2 regions of the Exiguobacterium sp. s80 genome follow, and region 1 is predicted to be linked to the other one. Evidence: a T-box and tRNA genes for the amino acid it is inferred to sense, from the RefSeq annotation. Region 1 holds a T-box; the other holds one or more tRNA genes.

The links. A T-box is a leader RNA that pairs with one kind of tRNA and senses whether it is charged. The one in region 1 lies ahead of ileS (isoleucine--tRNA ligase), so its partner is inferred to be a tRNA-Ile.
Region 2: it has a tRNA-Ile gene. The T-box ahead of ileS (isoleucine--tRNA ligase) is inferred to sense a tRNA for this amino acid. The anticodon was not compared.

The regions. Positions count from the first base shown of each region.
Region 1 is NZ_JACSMP010000001.1:1,191,174-1,202,553, forward strand. Features, by position in the region: gene KNP94_RS06295 (uracil-xanthine permease family protein) at 1-396, opposite strand, end outside; gene pyrR (bifunctional pyr operon transcriptional regulator/uracil phosphoribosyltransferase PyrR) at 449-979, opposite strand; gene KNP94_RS06305 (RluA family pseudouridine synthase) at 1,217-2,140, opposite strand; gene lspA (signal peptidase II) at 2,140-2,613, opposite strand; gene ileS (isoleucine--tRNA ligase) at 2,686-5,421, opposite strand; T-box leader at 5,480-5,706, opposite strand; gene KNP94_RS06320 (DivIVA domain-containing protein) at 5,707-6,228, opposite strand; gene KNP94_RS06325 (YlmH family RNA-binding protein) at 6,252-7,025, opposite strand; gene KNP94_RS06330 (YggT family protein) at 7,025-7,297, opposite strand; gene KNP94_RS06335 (cell division protein SepF) at 7,300-7,794, opposite strand; gene KNP94_RS06340 (YggS family pyridoxal phosphate-dependent enzyme) at 7,825-8,496, opposite strand; gene pgeF (peptidoglycan editing factor PgeF) at 8,486-9,259, opposite strand; gene ftsZ (cell division protein FtsZ) at 9,340-10,500, opposite strand; gene ftsA (cell division protein FtsA) at 10,544-11,380, opposite strand, start outside.
Region 2 is NZ_JACSMP010000001.1:207,769-219,148, forward strand. Features, by position in the region: gene KNP94_RS01055 (5' nucleotidase, NT5C type) at 1-52, opposite strand, end outside; gene ispG (flavodoxin-dependent (E)-4-hydroxy-3-methylbut-2-enyl-diphosphate synthase) at 146-1,255, opposite strand; gene KNP94_RS01065 (hypothetical protein) at 1,438-1,911, opposite strand; gene KNP94_RS01070 (Na/Pi cotransporter family protein) at 2,136-3,776, shown strand; tRNA gene KNP94_RS01075 (tRNA-Met) at 3,898-3,971, shown strand; tRNA gene KNP94_RS01080 (tRNA-Ile) at 3,984-4,057, shown strand; gene KNP94_RS01085 (alpha-amylase) at 4,173-5,633, shown strand; gene KNP94_RS01090 (superoxide dismutase) at 5,727-6,335, shown strand; gene KNP94_RS01095 (peptidoglycan D,D-transpeptidase FtsI family protein) at 6,480-8,552, shown strand; gene KNP94_RS01100 (PstS family phosphate ABC transporter substrate-binding protein) at 8,777-9,721, shown strand; gene pstC (phosphate ABC transporter permease subunit PstC) at 9,817-10,758, shown strand; gene pstA (phosphate ABC transporter permease PstA) at 10,760-11,380, shown strand, end outside.

The DNA.
Region 1 (11,380 bases):
GACTGGACCGATGACGACCGGCGGAAGCAGTTTCATCAACCAGGAGACACCTGTGTACATGATGATTAAGGAGACAAGTCCGTAGACAAGTCCAGCGACCATCCCGCCGACAAGTGCATCTTCGACACCCCAGCGTTCGCTGACGGCGATGATCGGGACGATGTAGGCAAAACTAGAACCAAGGTATGTGGGGACTTTGAAACGGGTGACGGCGAGGAAAATCAACGTGCCGACTCCGCTCGCGACGAGTGCGACAGATGTGTTTAATCCCGTAAGTAACGGAACGAGCACGGTCGCACCAAACATCGCGAAGACATGTTGGAGGCTGAGCATCAGCCATTGAAGAGGATGTTTCGGTAATTCACGGACTTCAAGAATTGCTTTATGTTTTGACATGAGAGCATCTCCCTTTCTGGTCTCTCTGGACCACGTTAAAGGTATTTTTGATTTAACGTTTAATGAATACTTGATCAGCATCGTCGACTTCTGATAAGGCGACGACGACTTGTTCTTCGCGTGACGTCGGAACGTTCTTGCCGATGAAATCTGGTCGAATCGGGAGTTCCCGGTGACCTCGGTCAACAAGGACAGCTAACTGAATCATGCTTGGTCGACCATGATCGACGAGTGCGTCCATTGCCGCGCGGACCGTCCGTCCCGTGTACAGGACATCATCGACGAGCACAACGATTTTTCCTGTGACGTCTTCCGGCATCTCGGACCCTTTGATTTCCGGCTCGAGGCTTTTCTTCGAGAGATCATCGCGGTACATCGAGATGTCGACGACACCAAGTAACACGGCTTTTCCTTCAATCTCTTCAATCCGCCGGGCAAGGCGTCTCGCAAGTGTTTCGCCCCGCGTCTTGATACCGACGATCATCAATTCTTCAATCCCTTTGTTGCGCTCGATGATTTCATGGGCGATTCGTGTTAAGGCACGACTGATTGCCGCTTCATCTAAAATGATGGCTGGTTTCATGGCTTCTCCTTTCATAAAAAAACCTCCTGCTTAATCGGCAGGAGGTTGTTGAAGACAGATGTGTACATAGCAAAGCCATGTGTTTACACGCGTTACGGTGTCTCCCTTTCGTAGCCTCTCCGGACTCGATTAAAGGTGTTCTAATTTTGTAGGATCGTCACGCGGACGACCGATTTGGTGAGGCTGATGTCTCGCATCGCTCTCTAGGTGTTACTCTACCGTTTTATTAGAAAAACGTCAAGACTCTAATTCAAGTTTTTTCAACTGACTGATCTCAAACGTCATCTCTTCCGGGAGTGGTGCTTCGAACGTCAACCATTCGCCGGTCCGTGGATGTTCAAATCCGAGAACCGCTGCGTGGAGTGCTTGACCATTCATCTTCATCGTCTTCCGCGGTCCATATTTCGGGTCACCTGCGAGCGGGAATCCGATATAGCGCATGTGGACACGAATTTGGTGAGTCCGTCCTGTTTCGAGTTTACACTCAACGACCGTAAAGCCTTCATACCGATCGAGGACACGGAAATGCGTGACCGCTGCTTTTGAGTTTTTGTCCGTGACCGTCATCCGTTGACGGTCATTTTTATCACGGCCGACCGGTGCTTCAATCGTTCCGAGTTCATGGGGAATCTCGCCATGGACAAGCGCGATATAAAGACGTTCCGTCGTCTTATCTTTTAATTGTTGCGCAAGCGATTCATGGGCTAAATCATTTTTAGCGACCATCAAGAGACCCGATGTATCTTTATCGATCCGGTGAACGATTCCTGGTCGTTTGACCCCATTGATGCCTGAGAGGTCTTGACAGTGATGAAGCAACGCATTAACGAGTGTTCCTGACACATGTCCTGCTGCCGGGTGGACGACCATGCCTTTTGGTTTATTGATGACGATGACATCGCTGTCTTCGTAAACGACATCTAGCGGAATGTCTTCCGGTAAGATTTCGAGTTCGACGGCTTCCGGGATATGCACGGTGATGCTTTCCGTTCCCGTCATCTTATAGTTCGGTTTCACGATGCGTCCGTCTACTTCGACGTGCCCCGCCTTTAACCAGTCTTGCACTTGCGAACGCGACCACTCTTGTTGTTCAGCCAACCATTTATCGATTCGCCCTGTCGCGCCTTTTGCTTCGACCGTCCATACTTGTTGTTCATTCATTAATCAATCGTTCCCTTCTTCGTCAAACGCTCTTCGAACATGACGCTAATCAGCATCAAAATCACTCCAAATGTCAAGCAGACGTCTGCGACATTAAAGATCGGAAAATTATAGCCGAACGGATAAAAGTGTAAGAAATCAACGACTTCCCCACGCGCCATCCGGTCAATAAAATTTCCGATCGCTCCACTCAGTAGTAAAGCGACACTCCAAGCAAATACTTTGTTTTTTGTTCCTTCTTTGTACAGAAAATAAATCAGACCAACAACGACGAGAACCGTCACGATGAAGAAGAAGCCGAATTTTCCTTCAAGCATTCCCCATGCCGCTCCACGGTTGCGGTATGAATTGAGATAAAAGAAATTTGGAATGACTTCAATCGCTTGACCAATCGTCATCTGCTGAACGACGATCCATTTCGTCAATTGATCCACTCCTACGAGTAAAGCAGCAATCACTAAGTAAAGCCACATCCTGTTTTCCCCCACATCAAAAATAATGAGGGGTAGCTACGAAGTCGCAGTAGCCGCCCCTCCCCTTATTCATTATAAAGAATTGACGACCGCAGTACAACGAGGACAAAGTGTCGGATGAGCCGGATCTTGACCAAGTTCAGTCGAATATGTCCAGCAACGTTCACATTTCTCGCCGTCCGCTTTCAAAACAGTGATTGCTGTCGTCTCATAGTTACGTTCTGCCGAGTCGACAAAATCGATGTGTGAGACTTGAAGCAGTTGTTCAAGATGGTCGATTGTCGCAAGCAAGTTCTTCGTCGCTTCGTTCGGTGCGAGCTCGAGTTTGGCTTCGAGCGTTTTCCCGACGAGCTTCTCTGCCCGTGCTTCTTCAAGCGCCTTCAAGACATCATCGCGGAAGACGAGGAACGCGTTCCATTTCGCGATCAGTGCAAGTCCTTCTTCCGATACGTCGACTGCTTCCGGTAAATCCGTCAAGAAGATACTTGCCGTCTCGACACCAGGAACGAATTCCCATGCTTCGTCTGCCGTATGCGGTAAGACAGGTGCCATCAATTGTAACAATGTCACGACGGTATCATACATGACCGTTTGAACGGCACGACGCGCCGGTGCATCTGCTTGTTCGATATACAAGATGTCTTTCGTGTAGTCGAGGTAGAACGAAGACAGGTCAAGGACACAGAAGTTATGCAACAGTTGGTAAACTGCCATGAAATCATACGCATCATAGGCTTTTTTGACTTTACCGACTAATTGATCGAGCTTCGTCCGCATGAAACGGTCTGCTTCCGGTAAATCTTCAAACGCAACACGATGTGCCGTGTGATCGAATTGATCCAAGTTCCCGAGCAGGAAACGGACCGTGTTCCGGATTTTACGGTATGATTCTGAAACTTGTTTAAAGTTGTCCATCGATGCCCGGACATCTGACTGATAATCGACTGACGCAACCCACAGACGAAGAATCTCAGCACCGAATTGTTGCATGATTTGGATTGGGGCAATCGTATTCCCGATTGACTTCGACATCTTCCGTCCTTGACCGTCTAATACGAAACCATGACTGACGACTGCTTTATACGGTGCTTTTCCCGTTGTCGCAACAGCTGTCGAAAGCGACGAGTTGAACCAGCCACGGTATTGGTCTGAACCTTCGAGGTAAAGATCAGCCGGACGCTCTAGTTCTGGACGCGTCGCCAGCACACCGGCATGTGACGAGCCGGAATCGAACCAGACATCCATGATGTCTGTTTCTTTTTTGAACTGACCATTCGGACTTGCCGGGTGCGTAAAGCCTTCCGGCAATAAGTCGATTGCTTCGCGTTCATACCAAACGTTCGAACCGTGCTCTGCGAACAAGTTCGCGATATGGTCGATTGTTTCCGGTGTAACAATTTCTGTTCCGTCTTCTGCATAGAAGATTGGAAGGGGCACGCCCCATGCACGTTGACGCGAGATGACCCAGTCGCCACGATCTTTAAACATGTTGTGAAGACGTGTTTCTCCCCATGCCGGTACCCACTGCACATCTTTGATTTCGTCAAGGATTTCCGCACGGAAGTCTTTAATCGACGCGAACCATTGTGGTGTTGCCCGGAAGATGACCGGTTTTTTCGTCCGCCAGTCGTGCGGATACGAGTGTTTGATGAACGATAGTTTCAACAATGCGCCCGCTTTTTCTAACGCAAGACCGACTTCTTTATTCGCATCTTCATAGAACATGCCTTCGAATCCTGGTGCTTCCGCCGTCATGACCCCTTTATCATCGACCGGGCAGAGGACATCGAGTCCGTATGCTTGTCCGATGCGATAGTCATCTTCCCCGTGTCCAGGTGCCGTATGCACGACGCCGGTTGCTTCCGCCGTAACATGATCACCGAGCATGACGAGTGATTCACGGTCATAGAGCGGGTGTTTGGCTTTCATGTATTCGAAATCTGCTCCATTGAAGACACGACCGACTGTCGCGTCTTCCCATCCGAGTGCCTCGATGACTTCAGGAACAAGCGCCTCTGCGACGATATAACCTTTTCCTTCGTACTCGATCCGGGCATACGTGAGTTCCGCACTGACAGAGATTCCGAGGTTTGCAGGAATCGTCCACGGCGTCGTCGTCCAGATGACGAAGTGATCGGTTGGCTCTAAGATGTTATTTCCTTCTAAGACAGGGAACGCAACATAGATGGCAGCAGAACGTTTATCATGGTATTCGATTTCGGCTTCTGCCAGTGCCGACTCAGAAGAAGGTGACCAGTAGACTGGTTTTTTTCCTTTATAGATATAGCCTTTGTTCGCCATGTCACCGAAGAGGCGAATTTGCGCCGCTTCAAATTCCGGTTGGAGCGTGATGTATGGATTATCATAATCACCGAGAACACCTAAACGCTTAAACTGTTCACGCTGATGATCGACTTGTTCGAGCGCATATTTCGCACACAACTCACGGAACTCAGCGACCGACATCGTCTTCCGATCGACACCTGATTTTTGGAGCGCTGTTTCAATCGGTAAACCGTGTGTATCCCAACCCGGTACGTACGGTGAACGGAAACCATTCATCGATTTGTAACGGACGACGATATCTTTTAAGACTTTGTTTAATCCGTGCCCCATGTGGATATCACCGTTTGCGTATGGTGGTCCATCATGAAGGATGAAGGTTGGTTTCCCAGCATTTTTTTCTTGAACTGCTTGATATAAGTTCATCTCGTTCCAACGTGCCTGCATGTCCGGCTCACGTTTCGGCAAGTTACCTCGCATTAGAAATTCAGTTTTCATCATCAGTAATGTATCTTTGTACTCCATCTGGCATTCCCTCACTTCTTTTAATTTAACATACAAAAAAAGCCAAACACATCCCTGGTATAGGGACGAGCTTGGCTTGAACTCGCGGTACCACCCTACTAGTAGTTCAACCGTACGAACTACCACTTAAGAGCCCGATAACGGGGGCGAATCGGTGCGACTTACTTAATGGTTCAGTCTCACACTCGAAGGGGATATCCATTCTCACTTACTGTTCGGGCTCACACCAGTCCCCGATTCGCTTGCAGCAGTCTGATTAAGACGTGTCCTTGTCATTGATTTAAGTTATATGACATCGTCGTCATTATACGCAACTGCCGGAATCTCGTCAAGCGCACCACGGGTCGAACTATCAAACGCGTCCCAATCATGGCTTGCCAATAACTCCATCTGCGCATCGATCAAGACTTTAAAACGATTACGGTACAATTCGATTTTCTTACGCATCTGTTCGACTTCAAAGTCTGTCCGTTGCGCTCGACGCTGTGCGGAATCTTGCAGTTGTTCCGCTTCACGCTCGGCTTGTTTTAAAATCAAGCTTGCTTCTTTCGTCGCATTGGCCTTGACTTCTTCTCCTGCTTCTTGGGCAACGATGATTGACTTGTTTAACGTCTCTTCCATCGAACTGAAGTAATCGACACGCGATTGCATGTTTTGAATCACTTCTTGCTGTTGACGGTTTTCCCGCAACAACATTTCAAAATCCTTGATGACTTGATCAAGAAATTCGTTGACCTCATCCTCGTCATAGCCGCGAAACTTACGTGTAAATTCCTTATTATGAATATCAAGTGGCGTCAATGGCATGATGAAATCCTCCTCAGCATTTTTTAACCTTTTAATAATCCGTACTGTAATTTAATCCGGTCGCGTTTCGTCGACCCTAAAATAGCCGTCAATTTGACGCGGCCTGTTCCACGGAGCGAAAGCAAATCGCCTTCTTCAAGCATGAAGCTTGGATCTTCGACGATTTTATAATTCACTTTACTTTCCCCTTGTTTAATCAAACTCTGTGCTTTTTGTCTCGAAAAACCAAGCACTTCGCTGACGACAGTATCAAAGCGGAGCGAACTGACGAATCCAAGTTCTTCTTGCCATTCCTGTTCTTTGATCTTCAATTGGTCTTCTAGTTCGACGCGAGATAAACGAATTTTCGTTTTCCCTGCCCGCTCGACGTTGACTTCGATATAAGAAGCAACGTCTTCTGCGACTGCGAACTGAACGACTTGATCTTGAATGACGACGTCACCGAACTTGCCGCGTTTCAGACCGACGTTTAAGAGCGTACCTGTTACTTGTCGATGCGATAGTTCAACGAATTTTGTAGGATAATGAATACGATAGATGGCAATATCAAAGTCGCTCGCATCAAGTTCGTAGTAATCAGGCGCAATTAGTGCCCGCTGTCGCTCTGCCCCTTCGAAACCGCCCTCAAAAAAGAGGGCACATTTCGTTCCGACGAGTTCGCGTGTGATTTGCTGTTCGCGTGGGTCAAGAAAATCTGTCAGTTTAAACGTATAGGTCGCTTCGACATGATCGATCCAGTTTAAGACAAGATCGACGAACTCCCGCTCATGTCCGCGATAGTGATCATAGACGCTCATTAGAAGAAGATTGCTCGAATGCCTGACTGTGCTAAGTTCAACACTAAAAAGGCAACGATTGGTGAGATGTCAAGCATACCTCCGATGGGCGGGATGATCCGTCGGAAAGGCGCGAGGAACGGTTCGACTAACATCGCTAATACTTGTCCGAATCTTGACTCTCGTGCGTTTGGGAACCATGAAAGTAAAATATAAGCAATCATGACATAGCTATAATATTGAAGTAACGTGCTCAATGTACGCCCAATCGCGTACATAACTTGTGAATCCATGTTTACCACCCCTTATGATTGATATCATCTTCTCCAAGTAGATTTGAAATACTACCCGCGAGCTCGACGTTGTTCGGCACACAGAGGAGCGTGTTTTGACTGATTGTCGTAATCGTACCATCGAGTGCAAAGACGACGCCTGAAAGAAAATTAATCATTTGCCGTGATTGATCTTTTGACATGCGTTGCATATTAACGATGACCGCACGATTTTGACGGAGATGCTCCCCAATTTCTTGTGCTTCATTGAAGACACGCGGCTCACTTAAAATGACTTGTGATTTTGCTTTTTTCGTATGAATCGGAACGATATTCGATTGACGCACAGGGTCCTCCTTTTGAGTAACACTCGGGGTAGATTCCTCGTAGTACTCTTCATACTCTTGCTCTGCAGTACCTCTACCTTTATTTATTGTAGCATCATTTTCATATTCAAGTTCGTCTAAATCGTCTGTGTTCCCAAGAAACAGATGTTGCATTTTCGATTTGAATCCCATTTCGATTCTCCTTTCAACTTCTTCTACGTTTTATGATTGGACGAGGACCGTTCCGATTCTGACGTGTGTCGCCCCTTCTTCAATCGCAATTTCATAATCAGACGACATCCCCATCGATAATTCCGTACAGGGAGCGTAAGACAGGTTTCGTGCTGCTACTTCGTCTCGTAAGACGCGTAAAGCGCGGAAAACGGACCGCACTTCCTCTTGATTTTCTGTCAATGGTGCCATCGTCATGAGTCCAATCACACGAACTTTTGGATATTGACCGATTTCATGTAGAAAGGAATGGATGTCTTCTGCGGAAATACCTTGTTTCGAAGCTTCACCCGAGACATTGACTTGAACAAAACAATCGATAGGACGTTTTGCACGTTTATTGATTTCTTCCGCTAAATGCAAACGATCGAGTGAGTGAAGCACATCGATTTGATCGATGATTTGACGTACTTTTCGCGACTGCAGTGTCCCGATGAAGTGCCACTCACAGGCTTCACGCCCAAGTGCTGCTTGTTTTTCTGACAAACCCTCCGGACGATTTTCACCTAGCGCCGTTATACCTGCTTCTAACAGCTCAGAGGCAACTTGACTTGAAACTGATTTCGTCACGCCAATCAGTTGTACCTGCTTTTTTTGAAAACTCTTTTCACTCGCTTGTTGCATCTTTTGTTGGACAAGTTGAACATTTTCATTAATCGACATGTAATGACTCCTTTACGATCAAGCTCGCGAAACGACCTTGGTGGTCCCCATGACGGTAAGAGAAATAGTCATCTGCTTGGCAGTGCGTACAAATTCCTGCATCAATGATGTCACCTAATCCACTTCGCTCTGCTAATGCAGCATTCGTCTGCTGAAGCGAAAGCATCGCTTTTCCGTTTTCTTTTATTGTGTAGGGCGTATCTTCAAGACCAAGCCCGTCAATCGCTTCAAGGACGGGTTGGTCGACCTCATAACAACATTCACGAATCGAGGGTCCGATGACCATTTGAATCGAGGAACGGTCTGCCCCCGCCGCTTCCATTCGGGCGACAGTCGCTTCAACGATATTCGCGACTGTTCCACGCCATCCGGCATGCGTATTCGCAATAATTCCTGTCGTCGGATCACAAAACACGAGCGGTACACAATCCGCGAATAACATGGCGAGTAATACATTTGCATCCGTCGTCACCAATCCATCTGTACCCTCGATCGTTGTTCCATAATCCAGTGCGCCTCGTCCAGAATCTAGCGTCGTCACTTGTTCGACATGGTTCCCGTGAACCTGTTCTGCCCAAACTGAATTTTCGAGCGATAAATCAAGTTGACGGGCGATGACTTGCCGGTTTTGAATGACACCATCGCGATCGTCATTGACATGCAATCCAAGATTGCCAATACCATGCGGCGCTGAAAATTTTGTAGTGAATGCCGCACGCACTGTACCGGTCGGTGTATCCCACTTTATCCATTGACCAAACATCATTTCACATCCCTTTCAAAAAAGAGGTGCCGCTTACGCGACACCTCTTTGTCTAGCAGTCGTGTCTTGGAAAAAATCGATTAACGATTGTTCCGACGAAGGAATGATGGAATGTCCATCGTTTCTTCAACATCTGACCCTTTTGCTGGTTCTGGATTCGAGCTGACAGGTGTCTCTTCGACTTGTGGTTTCGGCTCCTCAGTCGCAGCAGGAGTTGGAGTCGCCTGCTTTTTCTTGAGTAAGTTTTTCATCATTTCTTGAGCAGATGGAATCTCGAAATCGAGTGGCTCGTTTTCGAATTCTGTTGCGATGACGGTAACGATGATTTCATCTTCTAAGTTATCGTTGATAACAGAACCGAAAATCAAGTTTACTTCTTCATCTGCTGCACTTTGAACGATTTGAGCAGCTTCCGTTACTTCATATAGACTGAGGTTCGCACTACCTGTGATGTTCATTAAGACACCTTTTGCACCTTCAATCGATGTTTCAAGCAATGGACTTGAAATGGCTTTCTTCGCAGCTTCCGTTGCACGGTGTTCGCCTGTCGCAACACCAACGCCCATCAAGGCAGATCCTTTTTCAGTCATGATTGTCTTAACGTCTGCAAAGTCTAAGTTGATTAAACCAGGGACAGCGATTAAGTCTGTGATTCCTTGAACCCCTTGACGAAGCACATTATCCGCTTCTTTGAATGCTTCGAGCATCGGCGTGTTACGATCAACGATTTCAAGTAATTTATCATTCGGAATGACGATTAACGTATCGACTTTTTCTTTAAAGTTTTGCACACCCGATACAGCGTGTTGCATCCGTTTGCGTCCTTCAAACATGAACGGTTTCGTTACGACACCGACAGTCAATGCGCCGATTTCTTTTGAAATTTCAGCGATGACTGGCGCAGCACCAGTTCCTGTCCCGCCACCCATACCTGCAGTAACGAAGACCATATCAGCACCTGACAAAATCTCTGTCAACTGTTCACGGCTTTCTTCTGCCGCTTTCTTACCGATTTCTGGATTCGCACCTGCACCTAAACCGCGTGTCAGCTTTGCACCGAGTTGGAGCTTCACATCTGCCTGCGACATGTTGAGTGCTTGTGCATCTGTATTGACGGCGATGAATTCTACGCCTTGTACACCATGTTCAATCATTCGGTTGACGGCGTTTGAACCACCGCCACCTACGCCGATGACCTTAATTTTAGCTACTTGGTCCATCATTTCATCAAAATGCAACATAAAAGGGGCCCCCTAATTTTTTATACTCATTGTATTTTAGTCATTAACCAAAAAACTTTTCAAAGAAACTACTGAATGATTTACGCTCTTTTGGAGGTTGTTCCTGTTGCGTTCGTTCTTCGCGTACTGGAGACGGTGTCGGGTTCGTAAGCAATTGTTCTTGTTCACGATTTTGCGCCACGACTTCCTTCTCGTCCGCACGATCAAATCCTGATTTCGAAACCGTACTTCTTGAGAGTACATAGCGTAACATGCCGGCTGCCACAGCGTACTTCGGATTACGAATGCCTAAGCTGGCCGGTTGGTAGACGTTGACGTTCTGGTTGAAAATCCGTTTCCCTAGCTGATCGATTCCAGGAAGCGAAGAACTTCCACCGCAGAGAATGATGCCACTATTCATTTGTGGATGGCCAGCCTGCGTCATCCGTTTTTGAATCATCTCGAAGATTTCTTCGAGGCGTGCCTCTAAAACGAAACCGATCTCAGGTTGCGGCTCAAAACGATGCTCCCCATTAATCGTTACGTAGGATACCTTTTCTTCAGGATCCCCTAACGATTCAAGCGCCACTCCGTATTCTTCCTTCGCAAGTTTTGCATCTTGGTACTTACAATTCATCTTATACGTTAAGTCACGTGTCAGATGATCGCCACCATAAGGTAACGTCGTCGAGTAAACGAGATCGTTTTTTTCATAAATCGACAATGTTGTCGTCTCATGTCCAATATCGATGATGCCGACGCCAAGCTCCAGTTCATCGATTGATGCCGCGATTCTTGAAACAGCTAAGCTTTCAAGTACGTATCCTGCAAGCTCTAGACCAGCCCGTTCGATTGAACGTTTAATGCTATGTAGGATCGTCTTCGCTCCAATGATCAACTT
Region 2 (11,380 bases), 980 kb from region 1:
ACGGGTGCGTAATCGTCCCATCGATATCGATGCCGATTTTCAATTGGATCACCTGCGTTCCTTAAATTTCTGTCATTAGTATAACATAGTCGAAAAACGGATATGAAAAGAACCCTCTTCAATTAAAAAGAGGGCTCTTCAACAATTAAACTTGGTTGGCTTTCGCCGCTTCTTTTTCAGCTTCTTTTTCAAGAACGATTGCATCGATTTCTTTTTTCAATTCTTCGACCATCGTCGCTTCAGGTACTTTACGGATAATTTCTCCGTGGCGGAACAGAAGCCCTTCGTTACGTGCTCCGGCAATTCCGATATCCGCTTCACGTGCTTCACCAGGACCGTTGACGGCACAGCCGAGTACAGCAACTTTGATGTTGACTTGAATCTTATCGATATAATCCTCGATTTCTGCCGCAATCGCCATCAAGTCGATTTCAATCCGACCGCATGTTGGGCAAGAAATCAATGTTGCTGCGTTTGCTGCGAGACCAAATGATTTCAAGACTTCTTTTGCGACTTTCACTTCTTCGACCGGATCAGCTGATAGTGAGACACGGACCGTGTTCCCGATACCGCGTGAAAGAATCGCACCAAGACCAGCAGCGGATTTTAATGAACCAGTACGTAAAGGACCTGACTCTGTAATACCGACATGAAGTGGGTAGTCAAATGATTCAGATGCTAACTGATAAGCTTCAAGCGCAAGCTGAACGTCAGATGCTTTAAGCGAAACAATGATGTCATGGAAGTCAAGGTCTTCAAGAATCTTAATGTGGTGTAAGGCACTTTCGACCATACCACGTGCTGTTGGGTATCCGTATTTCTCAAGAATGTGTTTCTCGAGTGAACCAGCGTTGACACCAATCCGGATTGGAATATTTTTAGCTTTTGCAGCTGTGACGACCGCTTCAACTTTTTCGCGACGACCGATGTTACCCGGGTTGATCCGGATTTTGTCGACGCCTGCTTCGATTGCCATGAGCGCAAGTTTATAGTTGAAATGAATGTCGACGACAAGCGGAATGTTGATTCGGCTTTTGATTTCAGCGAGCGCAAGTGCGTCACGTTCTTCTGGACAAGCAACGCGGACGATTTGGCATCCGGCTTCTTCAAGTCGTAAGATTTCAGCGACAGTCGCTTCGACGTCGTGTGTTTTTGTTGTTGTCATACTTTGAATGATGACTTCATTATTTCCACCAATGACAAGGTCCCCAACACGAACGGGACGAGTCTTAGAGCGATGGACCATTTTCGGCATATCGAAAATCTCCTTTTGTGGCATAGCGCCATATTGTGTAAGTTTACCTTCTCTATCATATCGAACTATTCCCTAAAAATCGAGAAACAAGAACGAAATTCGAACATTTACAATTCTTTAATAGAAATAAGCAACTGTCAATCCGCCGGTAGACGGAGCTGAGACGAAGAAGTAAGGCAGAATCACGACTTTGGACGAGTATTTTTTTTTCGCTTCCGCGCTGAGAAAACGGGCAGTAAAGAATAAATGAAGTGACCGACTAATAGGAGCGTTACCCCAAGTGCTGTGAATCCGAGCTGATAACAGAGGACACCGACTGGAAAGCTCCATAAGTTAGCAGCAACCGTATACGGAAAAACTTGCCGGTACGCCCATGGTCTTTTGAGTATCCAATCAATCAACCAACGATTCAAATACGACATCAATAGAAGAAACAGTAAAAGCGCGATGGCGACGAAAATGAAATGGAGCATAAACCAGACGATGAATGGAACCGTTTTGATGATAAATATACTATCGATGACTGTCGTCCAAAATGAAATCCACGCTAATCCACAAAAATAAAGGGAGACATCGGCAAGGCGAGTCTTTAAAAAAGATCGGTTTGGAACTAAGGTGGTTTGTAAATAATTAATAAATTGTCTTAAAAAAATCATGATAACACTCTTTTCTCTGTTTCATAACAGTGGTGTAGTGAGTTTGGGAACGCTTGTAATAAAGGGTTTTCTCTGTTTTGGTACAGGTTAATAAAACCTTAACATTCAAATGTTGATAAAACTATTTACAAGTTCAACGGACCTTTACATAATAGGAGAGGTTGAAACAATAAAATCTTAACAAAAAATCAATCCCACTTTTTTAGATATGAGGAGATGAAACGATGAATTATGATTTGCAGGAAATGATTTTCACTTTTATTGGTGGACTCGGTATTTTCCTATTCGGTATTAAGTATATGGGAGATGGGCTCCAAAAAACAGCAGGAGACCGACTTCGTTACATTTTAGACAAATACACATCGAACCCGTTACTCGGAATTCTTGCCGGTATTGTCGTCACGGTCTTGATTCAATCATCGTCAGGTACGACCGTTATCGTCGTTGGACTCGTCAGCGCGGGTCTGATGAATTTACGTCAAGCAATCGGTGTTGTCATGGGGGCGAATATCGGAACGACGATCACGGCCTTCATCATCGGCTTTAACGTCAAGGAAGCAGCCCTTCCTGCAATCGCGCTTGGTGCGTTTCTCATCTTCTTCTTCAATAAAGAACGGATTCAATACATCGGACAAATCTTCTTCGGTTTCGGTGCCTTGTTCTATGGTTTGACATTGATGGGTGACGGCATGAAACCACTTCAATCAAGTGAGTGGTTCCGTGAACTGACGATTTCGATGTCAGACAATCCGTTACTCGGTGTGTTCGTCGGGACGGTCTTTACGTTCCTTGTCCAGTCGTCCTCTGCGACGATTGGTATTTTGCAGGAGTTATACTCTGGTGGCATGATTGATATCAAAGCAGCTCTCCCGATTTTATTCGGGGATAATATCGGAACAACGATCACGGCAGTACTCGCAGCACTCGGTGCATCGATTGCCGCAAAACGGACAGCAGCAGCACACGTCATCTTCAATATCGTCGGTACGATTATTTTCTTAGTCGCCTTACCTTTGTTCTCGACGTTCATCGCTTGGATCACAGGTGTACTCAATCTTGAACCGAAAATGCAAATTGCCTTTGCACATGGTACGTTCAATGTCGTCAACACATTGATTCAATGTTGGTTCATCGCACAAATCGCATGGCTTGTTAAAAAGGTCGTTCCGGGAACAGACACGACAGTCGATTCAAAACCACGTCATTTGGATCAAAACATCTTGAATCAATCGTCTTCACTTGCGCTTAACCAAGCAAAAATGGAAGTCTTACGGATGGGTGAGTTCTCGAAAGAAGCACTCGGTAAAGCACATCGCTACACGCAATCCCATGATAAAAAAGATGTTTCTGACGCTGGTCAGATTGAATATGCAATCAACCATTTGAACACGGAAGTCACGAACTACCTTGTCAAAGTGGCGGCGAACGATCTTTCTGAACGTGAATCGAATGACCATTCGCTCTTAATGCATGCGGTCAATGACTTCGAACGGATTGGTGATCATGTCGAAAACGTAATCGAACTCGTTGACTTCCAAATCGTCAACCGGATTGAATTTACGCCAAAAGCGAAAAAAGAGTTGGATGAAATGTACGTTCTAACACAAAAAATCGTCGATACGGCAATCAAAGCAGTTGAACGTGATGATGTTTCGTTAGCACGCCAAGTCCTTGAATTAGAAGGGAAACTCGATTCACTCGAGCGTTCATTCCGTAAACACCACGTCTTACGCGTCAATGCCGGGGAGTGTACAGGTCAAGCGGGTATGATTTTTGTTGATCTGTTATCGAACCTCGAACGGATTGGCGATCACGCCGTCAATATTACAGATTTAGTACTCGAACAACGTTCGGGAACGGCTTGAATGAAATGAATATAAGCGGGAGGGACTTCTGTAAAGAAGTCTCTCTTTATTTTTGTGAAATAATTTATTGACATTTTAGATGCTTTCCATTAATCTAATTGTAGTTGTTTTAATTCATTATGGCGGTGTAGCTCAGCTGGCTAGAGCGTACGGTTCATACCCGTGAGGTCGTGGGTTCGACTCCCTCCGCCGCTACTATTTATTTAAGGACCCTTAGCTCAGCTGGTTAGAGCTGACGGCTCATAACCGTCCGGTCGCAGGTTCGAGTCCTGCAGGGTCCATTTAATAAACGCACACTCCTGTTTAGGGGTGTGCGTTTATTTTTGTTCGCTTGGGGAATATTAAAGATATTGTAATAATATTCATACTATAGTAATTGAGGGAGAGCGAAGAGAGATGGAACGTAACCATACAATGATGCAGTTTTTCGAGTGGCATGTAGAAAATGATGGGAAGCATTGGCAACGTTTAAAAGAGAGAGCGCCGGAGCTTCGTGCTGCAGGCATCACATCTGTTTGGATTCCACCAGCTTCTAAGGGGCAATCAGATGAAGACACAGGGTATGGGATATACGATGTTTATGATTTAGGTGAGTTCGATCAAAAAGGAACGGTTCGGACGAAATACGGGACGAAAGACGAACTACTTGAAGCAATTCAAGTGGCACATGAAAATGATATCGCTGTTTATGCCGATGTCGTCATGAACCATAAGGCGGCAGCAGATGAACTGGAGACGATTAATGTCGTCGAAGTTAACCCAGAAGATCGGTCGAAAGAAATTTCAGAAGAATTCGAAATCGATGCATGGACAAAATTTACTTTCCCAGGACGTGACGGGAAGTATTCTGATTTTGTTTGGAATCATGAATTCTTTAACGGAACGGATTTTGATGCGCGAGAAGAAAGAACCGGCGTCTTCAAAATTTCCGGAAAAAATAAAGACTGGAACAACCAAGTCGATAGCGAATTCGGGAACTATGATTACTTGATGTTTGCGAACATCGATTACAATCATCCTGAAGTCCGCAAGGAAATGATCGACTGGGGGCATTGGTTCAAGGATACACTCGATTGCCAAGGATTCCGACTCGATGCAATCAAGCATATCAATTACGAATTCGTCAATGAATTCGCGAAATCAATGATGGGTGAAAATCCAGAAGATTTTTATATGGTCGGTGAATTTTGGAAATCTGACTTAGATGATTGTCGTCACTTCTTAGATAGCGTCGACTATACAATTGATTTATTCGATGTTCCGCTTCATTATAAGTTCCACGAAGCATCAGAACAGGGGAAAAAATTTGATTTGACGATGCTCTTCGCAGATACACTTGTTGAGTCGCACCCGACGAATGCTGTTACATTCGTTGACAACCATGATTCGCAACCAGGCGAATCGCTTGAGTCGTGGGTCGATGATTGGTTTAAACAACATGCTTACGCATCCGTTCTCCTTCGTAAAGACGGTTATCCGTGTGTCTTTTACGGCGATTATTACGGTGTACAAGGACCACATCCAGTCGAAGGTAAAAAAGAGATGATTGATGCATTGCTGTACGCCCGCTACCATAAAGCATACGGGAAACAAGAAGATTATCTCGATGATCCACACTGTGTCGGTTGGGTCCGTCACGGAGTCGAAGAGTTCCCGAACTCGGGTTGTGCCGTACTATTGTCAAATGCAGACATGTGTGAAAAACGGATGTTCGTCGGAGAAGATCGTGCTGGTGAAGAATGGTTCGATTACACAAATCACCAAGATGAGCCTGTCGTCATCGATGAAGAAGGATTTGGTGTTTTCCCTGTTCCGGGTGGTGGTGTCTCTGTATTCGCACCACGCGATGAACAATAAAATGTAAGGGTCATTACTTGCGTTATACCCGTCATTTTTGCTAGTCTTAAAAGGTATTGAAGTTCCGAAAATAGGATAAAGGGGGACATGAAAATGTCAAAATTTGAATTACCAGAACTCGGCTACGCTTATGATGCGCTTGAGCCACATATCGATGCTCGTACGATGGAGATTCACCACTCGAAACACCATAATGCTTACGTCACGAACGTCAACGCGGCGCTCGAAGGCTCGGAACACGAAGGGAAATCATTAGAAGAGTTGCTTCAAAACCTTGATGCGCTTCCTGCTGACATTCAAACAGCAGTTCGCAACAACGGTGGCGGTCATTGGAACCACTCATTCTTCTGGAAATTGCTTAAAAAGAACGACGGTGCTGCACCATCAGGCGAACTCGCTTCAGCAATCGATGAAGCATTCGGTTCATTCGATGCATTCAAAGATGCTTTCGCTAAAGCAGCTACAACACGCTTTGGATCTGGTTGGGCATGGCTCATCGTCGAAGGTGGCAAACTTGCTGTCGTTTCGACACCGAACCAAGATACACCAGTCATGGAAGGTAAAACGCCAATTCTCGGACTTGATGTTTGGGAGCATGCATATTACCTGAACTACCAAAACCGTCGTCCGGATTACATCAATGCATTCTTCAATGTCATTGATTGGGATCACGTTGCCAAGCTTTACGCTGACGCAAAATAATCGTTTTTAAATGCTAGAACCGTGTCCCCGGTAAGAGGGCACGGTTCTTTTTTTAATGCGGAAAATGATGGGATAGGTTGTTATGGATTGTTTCCTTCTATATAATAAACAAAGATGACTTTTTGAACGATAGGGGAGTACGCCATGGCGAAACGAATCACGGTAAGAGGAAGACGGCGTAACCACTTGCCGCTTCGATTAAATTTAATGTTCTTTGTTGTTTTTTTATTATTTGCGATTTTGATTTTCCGACTTGGTGTCGTCCAAATTGTCAATGGTGAAAAAATCTCACGAGAAGTTCAAAAAACAGAGATGATCGCTTCCAAGTATGAAGTACCACGCGGGAAAATTTATGACCGCGATGGACGATTGCTCGTCGATACGATTTCAAAATATTCAATTGTCTACCGACGCTCGCAAAATACAAAGGTCGATGAGCGGATTGAAACAGCTTCACGTCTCGCTGCCATCATCAATTTACCGAAAGATGATTGGAAGGTAACGGAACGTGACTTAAAAGATTACTGGATCGCGACCAATACAGAAGAGTCGAAACGTCGTTTTGATGCTGTCATGAAAGAAAAGTATCCGACATTGGAAGAACGAAAAAAGTTATCGATTGCTGAAGAGAATCAAGTCATGCTCGATACAATTACAGAGAAAGATATTGATTATGATGATAAAACAATGGAAATCGTCGCAATCAAACACAATATGGAAGTCGGGTATGCGCTTGATCCACAACTCGTCAAGCTTGGTGCGACGGCAAAAGAGATGGCGATCATTGACGAAAATCTCGAAGACCTAAAAGGTGTTTCTGTGGAACCGTTCTATGAACGATCTTATCCATATGAAGGAACGCTCCGGAACATTTTCGGAAAGTACTCGAAGATTCCTGCTGAGCAACAAGCGGAATACAAGGCAAAAGGGTACAGTTTAAACGATCGGGTCGGAACATCGTTTTTAGAACAACAATATGAAGATTTACTACGCGGTAAACCGGCATATGATGTGTATGAGACGTTTAACGGCGAACCAGTCGGTGAGCCGAACCGCGAAGAAGGAGAGTCTGGAAAAGACCTCGTTCTGACGGTTGACGCGGAATACAACAAACAGGTCGATCAAATCCTCCAACAAGCGATCAAGATGGGTCGCGGCATGGGAAGCGGCTATCTTAAAGAAGGTTATGCGGTCGTGATGAACCCGCAAACGGGTGAAGTTTTAGCGATGTCGGGACAAAAACTCGATACGGCGACGAATAAATTCAGTGACGTCGCAATCAATAATGTTCTGACCTCACTCCAAATCGGATCGACGATTAAAGGGGCGACGGTTGCAATGGGACTTGAAGAAGGCGTCATTCGTCAAAATGAAGTCATCAATGATGCGCCGATTACAATCGGTGGGACGAAGAAGGCCTCTTACGTCAACATGGGGCCGATTACGGATTTGACGGCGCTCGAACGCTCGTCAAACGTATATATGTTCAACATCGCAATGCGGATGGCAAATTATCCGAGTAATGGGATTGCAGGGGCGAGCGTCGATGCTGCTGCAGCCATCATGCAAAACTATTACAGCCAGTTCGGGCTCGGCGTGACGACTGGGATTGATTTACCGTACGAAGCGAAAGGTGTGCAAGGGACACCGGACCGCGTCACGCTCTTGATGGACCGTGTCATCGGGCAATATGACGCGTTCACTCCGTTACAAGTCGCGCAGTATATCTCAACACTCGCGAACGGCGGTTATCGTGTTCAACCACATTTTTTAAAAGAAGTGCTCGCATCGAATTCAATTGAAGAAGAAACAAAACAAGTCGAGTATAGCTTCGAAACAAATTACTTGAACCGAATCGAAGTCAGCCAAGACAACATTGATCACGTCCGTGAAGGATTACATCGAGTCGTCAAAGGAGAGCGCGGGACTTCTAAAGTAATTGCGCTGACAGGAATCGATGCGGCGGCTAAGACAGGTACGGCACAGGTAAGCGTATATGGTGAAGACGGGATTGCGTTACGTGACAGCAGTGGTCAGCCGGTTCGTTCATTAAACTCGAACCTTGTCGGTTGGGCGCCGTATGATAATCCAGAGATTGCTTGGGCCGTGTTCCTTCCATATATGGAGCAAGAAACGGTCAACTCGAAAATTGGGCATGATTTAGTGAAGGCGTACTTCAATGTAAAAGATATTCCGTGGCAGACTAAGCCAAATTAACTAGAAGAGCGAAGGTGAGGAAACTCATCTTCGTTTTTTTTATTTGGATTGACCTTTTTTTATAATGTATTTTGAATTGTAAACTGCAAAAAACAAGCCTTTACAATTCTTTTACGTTGGATTCATTTCGTTTTAATAGTTCATCCGTATTATAAGTCTTGTAAGGGAAACGGATAAAAAGTCGTATTGGTATAAGCGACATACTTCGAGGAGGAAATTTAATCATGTCTTGGATGAAAAAAACAGCACTTATCACAACAGTAGCTTCAATCGCAGTAGTCGGTGCAGCATGCGGAAATGACGAAGGAAGCTCTTCGAGTTCGTCGGATCTTTCAGGAAAGATTGCAATTGATGGATCGTCAACAGTTTTTCCAATCATGGAAGCAGTCGGAGAAGAATATTCGATTGAACAGCCAGATGTAAACGTAACGGTCGGTGTGTCTGGGACAGGTGGCGGATTTAAACGCTTCGTCGTCGGTGAAACAGATCTTTCGAACGCTTCACGTGAAATCAAAGAAGAAGAAGCAGCAGAAGCAGAAAAAAATGGAATTGAATATACACGAATGGCACTAGCGCTTGACGGATTAACAGTTGCAGTAAGTAAAGAAAACACATGGGTCAAGGAATTGACGATTGACCAGCTCAATAAAATGTGGCAGGATCCGAACGTCAAAACATGGAAAGATGTCGATTCATCTTACCCAGCAGAACCAATCAAATTCTTCAGCCCTGGTAAAGACTCAGGTACATTCGATTACTTCAATGAGGAAGTAATGGATGAAAAAGATATGCGTAAAGACGTCCAGCTTTCTGAAGATGATAACGTCCTCGTTAAAGGTGTCGAAGGAACAAAAGGCGCAATCGGCTACTTTGGTTATGCGTACTATGCTGAAAACAAAGATAAGTTAAAAGAAGTACCGTTATCGGCTGAAGGAAAAGATGCTGTTGATCCAACACCAGAAACAATCAACGATCTTTCATATCCGTTATCACGTGAAATCTACACGTATGTAAACAACAAATCACTCACTGATAAAAAACAAGTCGCTGACTTCGTGAAATTTACGAATGAAAATGCCGGTGATTTAGCGGAAGAAGTCGGTTACGTCAAAATGAAGCAAGAGCGTTATGACGAAAATGCAAAAGCAATCGAAGATGCAATGAAATAAACATCCGAATAGGAGGGTGACTTAAAAAGGGGGGAATCTCTCCCTTTTTAAGTCCCGTTCTTATGTAGGAATGATGAAGTAGGGAGCGAAGAAGGATGAATTCATCATCAAAAAACTCGGTTCGCGAGCTGATTCAACAGAACCGAAAACAAAAATTCAGTATGAAAAACATCATGGAACGAATTATGCCAATCATCTTATTTTTATGTGCGTTTGCTTCGGTCGTTACGACCATTGGCATCATTCTCACGTTAGTCATCGAAACGGAACATTTCTTTGAAGTCGTCTCAATCAAAGAATTTTTCGGTAGTACGAGCTGGTACCCGTTGAACTCGGTTCCAGAGTACGGAATCTGGCCGCTCGTCGTCGGAACACTTGAGATTACCGTGATTGCGATGCTAGTTGCCGTGCCGATCGGACTCACATCTGCTATTTATTTAAGTGAGTATGCGTCAGAGCGCGCACGTCGTGTGTTAAAACCAATTCTTGAAGTCTTAGCAGGTGTCCCGACAATCGTCTTCGGTTTCTTCGCGTTGACGTTCGTTACACCTCTACTCGTAAAGTTAATTCCCGGTCTTGCGATTTACAACGCACTCAGCCCAGGGATTGTCGTCGGAATCATGATCATCCCGATGATTGCCTCGATTTCTGAGGATGCGATGAGTTCTGTCCCGAAAAAAATCCGTGACGGTGCACTCGCACTTGGTTCGACACGCCTTGAAGTGGCTTTAAAAGTCGTAGTTCCGGCAGCACTTTCAGGTATCATCGCGTCGATCGTCCTAGGGATGTCTCGTGCGATTGGTGAAACAATGATTGTGACGATTGCCGGGGGATCAAATCCTACTGCAACCGTCAATCCGCTTGAACCTGTCCAAACGATGACAGCTTATATCGTTCAAGTCGCGCTTGGTGATGCGGGATATGGAACCGTTGAATATTATAGTATCTACGCTGTTGGTACGCTGTTGTTCGTCTTTACACTTGTGATGAACCTCCTCGCGAACTGGATTACGCGTCGTTTCAGAGAGGAGTATTAAGATGGCCTTACCAGAAAAACAACCTGTACAAAAAAAGTTCATTGATCCAGTTGCAGTAAAAAAATCAATCAGTCAGCGTCTTGTCGTCAACAATGTGACGAAAGTGATTTTCTTGATTGGTCTCCTATTTGGTCTCGTCGTTCTTGGTATTCTTCTTGTCGGCGTACTCCGTGATGGTGCTGCATGGTTATCGCTTGATTTCCTTCAGAATGGCCCATCACGACGTCCAGAACGCGCTGGAATCTATCCTGCACTGATGGGTACGATCTTCCTAATGCTTTTAATCGTTCCAATGATTTTCATCATGGGTGTCGGAGCTGCGATTTATTTAGAGGAATACGCGAAAAAAGGGCGGATGACATCGTTCATCGAAGTCAACATCTCGAACTTGGCAGGCGTACCTTCAATCGTTTTCGGTTTGCTCGGTTTAACATTCTTTGTCCGGAATATGGGCTTCGGTTCAACATTGATCGCTGGAGCGTTGACGCTCGCGTTAATGAGCTTACCGGTCGTCATCGTATCGTCGCAAGAGGCGATTCGTTCCGTGCCGCAAGCGATGCGTCATGCTTCACTGGCACTTGGTGCCTCGAAATGGCAGACGACGTTCAAAGTCGTTTTACCG